Linked DNA regions of Vallitalea longa. The protein of the gene in region 2 interacts with the protein of the main gene of each other region in a pairwise test. Links are inferred from orthologs where the notes say so. Each region holds a gene or a part of one and is shown on either strand. Other genes may lie near its edges.

Region 1 (3,029 bases), on a different replicon or contig from region 2:
ACCCCTTTTTCAACTAAAATAATCTCAACTTTTTTCTTTATTCTCTGTAACGCATTATCAATCGATTTTACAGGTCTATCAAGATTAACTGCTATCTCAACATAACTTTTACCATATATATAACTTTGTAAAACTTCTTTTTCAAGTTTACTTAGTCTTTCTGAAAGTTCATGCTCAATAATACTTAGGTTTTCCTGTCCAATTAATAACTCTTCAGGATTAATAATTTTTCTAGATGGCATTTTATCGATCAAAGTCGTTTTATCATTTTCTTCCTCATAAGATGGTTTATTTAATGAAATATATGAGTTCAAAGGAAGATGTTTTTGTCTTGTAGATGCCTTCACAGCTGATATCATCTGTCTTGTCACACATAAATCAGCAAAAGAATAGAAGGACGCAGTCTTTTCTTCTTTAAAATCGCGAATTGCCTTAAAGAGTCCAATCATACCTTCTTGAATAATATCATCTCTGCTAGCACCTATTAAAAAATAAGATTTTGCTTTCTTTTCAACCAAAATTTTATACTTATTCATTAAGTAATCTAGAGCTTCGTTATCCCCTTCTCTCACTAACTCCACAAGTTGTTCATCTGAATACGTAACATATGAATCGTCGTACCAAGTAGCATAATCCAACTACATCAACCCCTCTATCATTTTCTACGCATCTTTTCCATCCATTCTAAAACTTTAGAGTCTAGGTGACCTTCTAAACGATTATTATCAATCTGTATTTTCTCAATAAAATTCTTTCGAATATCTTTATCCATCATATTTATCTCGTTATGTAATTCTCTAGCTGATATTCTGCTAGCACCTTTTCCTAGGATAATAGTTTGTTCAAGTCCATCTGATGTAGCTACCCTTACTCTGTAATCTCTTCCTATTAGATGAGCGACTTTTTCAATATAATGATCAGCTGTCTCAACTTCTTTTGTAAATACTACATCAATGTTATTATATCTTTCGATACTTCTATTTCCTTTCACTCTATGTGCATCAAATACAACTATTACATTTATTTTTTTATAGCCTTGGTAATTAGACATTATATCTAATAATTTCTTTCTAGCTATTTCTAGACTCTCTTCTTCTAATGCTTTCTTCAGCTTGTCCCAAGCATAAATAATATTGTACCCATCTACTAATAGAAATTCTCGTGTCAAAACTTATCCGCCTTCCAACTTAATTTGAAAGCATATTTAAGTATACTATATAATTTCTAGTTTGTAAATGTTATTACACCAATTTCAATTATGATAATTCACCTATAATCCTTAATATTTAATAATCAAAAGATCATACAGCAATAACTTTAACATGTCTAATATCTGTTAATATACTTATATATTATTTCAATCAAAATCATAGTATACTTTTAATTATATTCTCTCTGTCTTAATGCTTCATAGGTTAAAACTCCTGCAGCAACAGATGCATTCAGTGAAGTTATATCGCCTTTCATTGGTACCTTCACTATGAAATCACATTTGTCTTTCACATTCTTAGATACTCCTTCACCTTCATTACCAATAACTATTGCAAGAGAACCTTTTAAATCAACATCATACATAAGGTCACCTTCCATATCAGCACAAGCTATCCAAAAACCTTCTTTTTTAAGCTCATCAATAGTTCTAGCAACATTAGTTACTCTTGCTACTTTCGTATATTCTATTGCACCAGCTGATGTTTTTGCAACAGTCGAAGTCAAACCTACCGCCCTTCTCTTAGGAATAATTATACCATGAACACCTACAATATTAGCCGTTCTAAGTATAGCTCCTAGATTATGTGGATCTTCAATACTATCAAGAATTATAATAAAAGGAGCTTCTCCTTTATCAGCAGCTATTTGTACTATATCTTTTACATCAACGTAGTTATATGCCGCTGCATAAGCTATGACTCCTTGATGTTTTTTTGTAATGGAAATATCATTTAATTTGTCTTTATTTACAAAATTAACAATAATATTTCTCTTTCTTGCTTCTGCTACGATTTTTTTTAATGGACCGTCATGTTTGCCATCTATAATAAAAACCTTATCTATACTTCTATCAGCTTTTAGCGCTTCTGCTACAGCATTTCTTCCTTCTAATATTAAATCATTATTATCCATAACTATACCTCTCTTGTTATTTTATGAGTTTCATATTTTTTAGCCTTTTAACAATTTTTTCATTGTTAGGGATAAATGCAAAATCTTCCTCTTGCAATGTTCTTGTTACTATTAACATTATTACATATACTATTATACCACATATTATAGATAATAAAGTAGCTATAGTATTGCTATTGACCAATTCAATCATACCATTATATATCAACCAAACGCTTAATCCCATAATGCCAGTTGAAATTAAAGGTTTTATAATTATTTTTATCACATTAAGCTTTAATTTGGTTTCTTTTTTTATCATCAGATAGTTCAATAAGACATAAATAATATAATAACATATTGAACCAATAATAGCACCTTTTAATTGTAATTCGCTTGCAACTAAAACATAATTCATTATAACTTTTATGACTATACTTACTGCAAGAGATATTAATGGAAAATAATATTTACCCATTCCTTGTAATATACCTGCTAATGCCTGTCCTAGTATTATAAATATCAAACAGATACTATATAGCCTCAAGTACTCATACCCAGCAGATGTAGGATATAATAATTCCATTATAGGCTTTGCCAGCAAAAATAAGCCAATAGCTGCAGGTAAAGCAAGTAAAAGTGCAAATCTTATCGCCAATTTTATTTTAGCTACTAAATCCTCTAAGTTTTTCTTAGTTACAGCAATAGATACAGCTGGAACTATGCTAATCATAAGTGCAAGACTTATAGTAAGAGGAACATTGATTATAGTAAATGCGTTACCCATTTGTCCATACATATCAACTGCCTGCAATTTATCTATTGATATCGCTCCAAGTCGCTTATAGATAGTACTAGAATCTATAAGATTCATTATAGAATATGCAGCAGAGACAATTGTTATGGGTATTGCTATAACTATAAGT
Region 2 (5,149 bases):
TCCACTGAGTTTATTTTCTTTTTCAATATTGATAACACCTAATTTACCCATATAGGTTACAGCAGTAATTCGAATTATTCTTGCAACTGTACTTTCACTATAATCACTTAATGCTACTCCATTTATTTGCCCTATTTTCTTTTCCCCATAATCAATTATTATTTTATCTTTTTCGTATAAGTCTTTTATGTTTTCTTTCAATAAAGCCGCTCTATTGTTTTTCTTGATATATGCTTCTTTAATAACATTGGCGTTTATTACATTTACATTAGAACGTGCTGCACACAAATCAGCTTCTTCTATCAAATTTAATAATACAGAAAATTTGGTTGTTAATTTGTTTCTGTCTTCTGCAATGTATGATGCATATTTTAATAGTTCGTTTTTTCCATCTTTAGTAAGCATTCTATATTTTTTTCTATCACATATATCATCAAAAAAATGATAGTATTTACTTATTATTTTTTTGTTTTTATCAACTTCCGTATTAAGCTGTACATGTAATTTAAATAATTCTTTAAACTCATTATCATAAGCATACAATAAGCTGTAAATACGTTCATTTCCAATTAAAATTACCTTTAAATCCATAGGAATAGGCTCTGGTTTTATCGTTTTTATTGGAAGTGAACCAAGTTGTTCTCTAATATTCTCAAAAACCAATTTTCTATTTATTATAACTTTTTTTAATGTACTCCAAGTTAAAGCACTATTTAATATGTTTTCTGCATTAATGATTAAATAACCGCTATTGGCATTATGAAGTACTCCTTTTTTTATCATAGTATAATTAGTGGTATAGATACCTAATTCATTTTCGTATTCTATTTTACCAAACATTTCGTAATAAGATGGATTATCACAATAAATGATTGGAGATGTTTTAGCATTGGAATTGTCGATGAAAAGATTAACTTTATACTTTTCCAGATTATCATCCTCGTCATCATTCAGTAAGGATTTTAATGTACTGCTATCATCTTCAGATAATATATTTTTTATGTCCAAGAATAAATGATCTTTTAGCTCTTTTATATATGCTATTACTTTTTTATTGTTTTCAAAATCTTTTTCTGCTCTTTTAAATGCATCATCAATAATTATTTTTAAAATTTTATTTTGTAATTTGGTTACTTTCGCCTCAGATATTTTTTTTAATCTTTTTACTTGCTTCATTATATCTTCTGATTTGTTTTCCATGATATTTAGATTCTCTAATATTATTTCTTGTTCTTCAACTGTTAGATCATCGTATTTCTCTTCGCTAATTTTTTTCCCGTCTATTATGGGAATAAAAAAGATGCCTTTATCTGTTATATTAGTAGAAAATCCAAGCTTTTTAGCATCATCTTTCAATTCTTCTAATTTAGTTTCACCTTTAGATAAAAACTCATCTTTTAGGCAAGTCTCAACCTTTTTAAATTCTGCACTATTCAATTTAATGTTAGATTGTAGTATTATATCTTTTACACAATTTTCTACATTCTTTTTGAATTTCTTCCCTTTACCACAACATAGTCGCAGAACTCTTGGTTTATCTTCATTTTTGAAGTTATACACATAACACCAATCATCAGGAGGATTGTTCTTTTTACTCTTGTCTTTTAGAAATTTTTTTAGAAATTCTACAGTGTTTAATCCTTCTTCAGCTGATAAGTATATATTATAGCCAGATCCATTTAGCTTAAGACCAAAATCAAGTATTTCGCTTACTCTGCCATTCCCAACAAATATATCTTCTTCATCTTTGTCATTATCTGATTCTTCTATGATAATTGACTTCAAATCTAAATCTTCATGGGAAAGTTCATACAATTCCTTCATTAAGCAGCTCCTCCCTATACCCTTTGCCCTTTAAAGTTTCATATACTTTATCTTATACATTTATAAGGTATCTTGTTAATAATTAATAAAAAAAAATACCTCCAAGTAAACTGTCTACTTTGGAAGTATCATATCATTATAAAGCTATTAACTTATTTCCACATTATATAAGCATCTTCTCTTGGTTTTTCATAAAAGTTCTTTCTTACTCCGGATATTTCGAATCCTAATTTCTTGTATAGTTTAATTGCTTTCTTATTACTTATCCTTACTTCTAAAGTAAAAGACATAATTCCATGTTTTCTACCTTCTTCTATAAGAGCCTCCGTTACTTTTCTACCAAGTCCTGCTCCTCTTCTATCTTTTTTTACTGCTATATTAGTAATATACCCTTCACCTACGATATTCCATAATCCCGCATATGCTAATATATTATTGTCTTCTTCTATTACCATGTATATTGAGTGTTTATTGATTGTTATTTCCTTAGTAAATGCATCTTCTGACCAAGGATTAGGGAAAGTACTTTCTTCAATTGAATGTACTTGTTCTATATCCTCTAATTTCATTTTTCTTACTAGATACATGTATTATGTTTCCTTTCATATTCCCTTTCTGCTTGGGACTTTCTGAGATATATAGGTTTGAAATTCATATAACTTTCTGTTTTCCCTTTTGTCCCATATAATATACCCAAAGCAGCTACTGAGGATGCTCTCTGTACATTATTATTTAAAGGAGCTAATACATATTCTTCATGTGTAAAATTATTTTTTATTGCATCAATATTAGGAGCTACACCATCTCCCAAAAATATGACTTGTCTAGATAATTTTTTGATTTCTATAATTATTTCTTCTATAGGTACAACTGTACTAGGTAATATATTGATAAAATCATTCCCATTATATGAGTATAAACCTGTATATACTTGGTTTCTTCTTGCATCCATTAATGGACATATTATTCTATCAGTGTATCCAATATTATAAGCTAAAGCATCTAGAGTATTAATCCCTGCAATAGGAATTTCCAGTGTATGGGCAAGACCTTTTGCTGTAGCAACACCGATTCTTAATCCTGTGAAAGACCCAGGGCCTTTAGAAACTGCTATTACATCTAATTCATCTAAATCTAAATTGATCATGTTGCAAACTTCTTCTATCATAGGCATTAATGTCTGTGAATGAGTTTTCTTATAGTTAGTTGTATATTCACATATTAATTGATTGTCTTCTGCAACAGCTATAGAAGCAGCCACAGCAGAACTTTCTATGGCTAAAACTTTCATTTGTCAATTCCTCCGACTGTTATTTTCCTGTAATCTATACCTTTATCAAGATCCTTTTCAATATTAATCCATATTGCTTCTTTTGGCATTAATTCTTTAATTAAATCTGCCCATTCTACTAGACATACTGCATCATTATAAAAATATTCTTCATATCCTATCTCATACATTTCATCTGGGTCATCTATCCTGTAAACATCAAAATGGTTGAATTTTAGCTTGTCAGTATAATATTCATTAACAATTGTGAAGGTAGGACTAGTAATATGTTCATTAATTCCTAGACCTTCCGCAAATCCTTTTGTGAATACTGTCTTGCCGACACCTAAATCACCGAGCAAACAATATATCTGTCCTTTTTCTGCTTTATCTCCCATGTTTCTGCCTATCTCTTTTGTTTCTTCTGCTGAAAATGATTTATAAATCAATCAAATCTTCCCTTCATTCTTCTGCTGTTTGAATTTATATCTTGTAGATTCCATTTTTCTGCTAACAATCTTTTCAATATTCTTCATGTTCTTATCTTCAATTAGTCTATTTGGTATAATAAAAGCTTGATCTTTATTTATGTAAAATAAAAGATTATATTTTGATTCAACGACTTTATACAAATTATCCCATCCAAAATCTACCCATTGACCAGATTGAAGTACACTGAATCCTGGTTCATTGATTTTATATATAATTGCTTCTTTATATACAGGATTAGTTAAAAATTGTTTTTTAGATTGTAAATATAACATTAATGGAGATATCACTAAATACAGTAAAGCTCCAAACAATAATATTAGAGTGGTAAATGTATCATGCCACAAAAAAGATATTGGAAATACTACTAAGCAAATTATACTGAATATCAATGTTATTTTGCTACTGAGTCTTGAATAAACATGTCCTAACATAAAAAAGAACATATCTTTTTCATTAATTTTTACATTTAATTCTATATCATTACTATTAAGCTTATTATCACTAATAGGTTTATTTTTATTAGATTTACTGTCATTAGGTTTACTCTTGTTAGATTTATTTTTATCTGTTTTATTTTTATCTAGTTTATTATTATCAAGTTTTGCGGTTTTATTTGCTTTTTGTGAATTATTAACATTTTTGCTATTGTTATTATTCTTTCCACTCTTACTATTGTTCTTTTTATTCTTATTTGCCATATTAACCTCCAATTATTAAAGAATGCTTTCGATAGGTATTATAGCACTTTTACGTTAATTTAGCTAGTAGAAAACAACCTACAATTAAATTTATAATAATTTTTTTAGTTATCTATTCTTTATATTTATTAACAAAAAAACCTAGATCTAATCTAGGTTTTTTCAACTCCACTTTTTCAGTATAGTCGGTTTGAATGCTTTAATTACAATACCACTAAATATAGTAACGATAACACCTTTTATAAGATTAAAAGGTATATAAGCTCCAAATATCATACCCATTTTCTCGGTATGTGAAGTTATACCTGTATATACAGGTATATTAATAAAGTAATTAACCAATCCTGCTGTTATTGTCATAACTATTATTGCTGTTAAGCTTCCTATAACGAATCTTTTTACATTATTCCTTTTAAATATCAGGCAGAAAGGTAAAACATAAGCTACACCAACTAAAAAATTAGCAAACTCTCCTATTCCTCCTGTACCAGAATTGAACATTATAAATCTAAGCAGATTTTTCATGAATTGAATTATCACTGTTGCTACTGGTCCTAGAATAATTCCACCAATAATCGCTACCGTATCACTAAAATCTATTTCCAAAAAAGGTGGAAAATAAGGCAACGGAAATTCCAATATAAATATAATGTATGCTATTGCACTTAGTAAAGCAACTTTCACCAGATAAATTGTATTAAATTTTTTTTCGGTTTTTGAATGGTTAGCTCCATGAATACTAATTTTACTTGTTTTTTCCATAATTACTAATCTCCTTTCAAAAACCCTTCGGGACATTAACTAAAGAACAAAATAAAAAACACCTTTGAAATCTTCAAGGTGTTATTATCATAAATAATAATTT

Evidence for each region. The genes of interacting proteins can lie anywhere in the genome.
Region 1: the proteins of tsaE (region 2) and rlmB interact in binary tests that used the Escherichia coli proteins (3 or more experiments, as listed by UniProt). The link is inferred for Vallitalea longa from one-to-one orthologs.

What each region holds. Positions count from the first base shown.
Region 1 is NZ_BRLB01000027.1:11,737-14,765, forward strand. Bases 253-3,029 are described here. They hold rlmB (23S rRNA (guanosine(2251)-2'-O)-methyltransferase RlmB), read right to left. Parts: upstream 2,125-3,029; coding sequence 1,381-2,124; downstream 253-1,380. Other genes in these bases: sigH (RNA polymerase sporulation sigma factor SigH), read right to left, coding at 253-638; QMG30_RS23420 (NYN domain-containing protein), read right to left, coding at 656-1,168; QMG30_RS23430 (putative polysaccharide biosynthesis protein), read right to left, coding at 2,141-3,029. Outside these bases: more of sigH, read right to left, coding at 1-252. UniProt on the Escherichia coli protein: Specifically methylates the ribose of guanosine 2251 in 23S rRNA.
Region 2 is NZ_BRLB01000009.1:182,083-187,231, reverse strand. The notes cover bases 1,828-4,797. They hold tsaE (tRNA (adenosine(37)-N6)-threonylcarbamoyltransferase complex ATPase subunit type 1 TsaE), read right to left. Parts: upstream 3,544-4,797; coding sequence 3,112-3,543; downstream 1,828-3,111. Other genes in these bases: QMG30_RS14895 (ECF transporter S component), read right to left, coding at 4,447-4,797; QMG30_RS14900 (YcxB family protein), read right to left, coding at 3,544-4,284; tsaB (tRNA (adenosine(37)-N6)-threonylcarbamoyltransferase complex dimerization subunit type 1 TsaB), read right to left, coding at 2,402-3,115; rimI (ribosomal protein S18-alanine N-acetyltransferase), read right to left, coding at 1,977-2,411. Outside these bases: QMG30_RS14920 (ATP-binding protein), read right to left, coding at 1-1,824; more of QMG30_RS14895, read right to left, coding at 4,798-5,046. UniProt on the Escherichia coli protein: Required for the formation of a threonylcarbamoyl group on adenosine at position 37 (t(6)A37) in tRNAs that read codons beginning with adenine.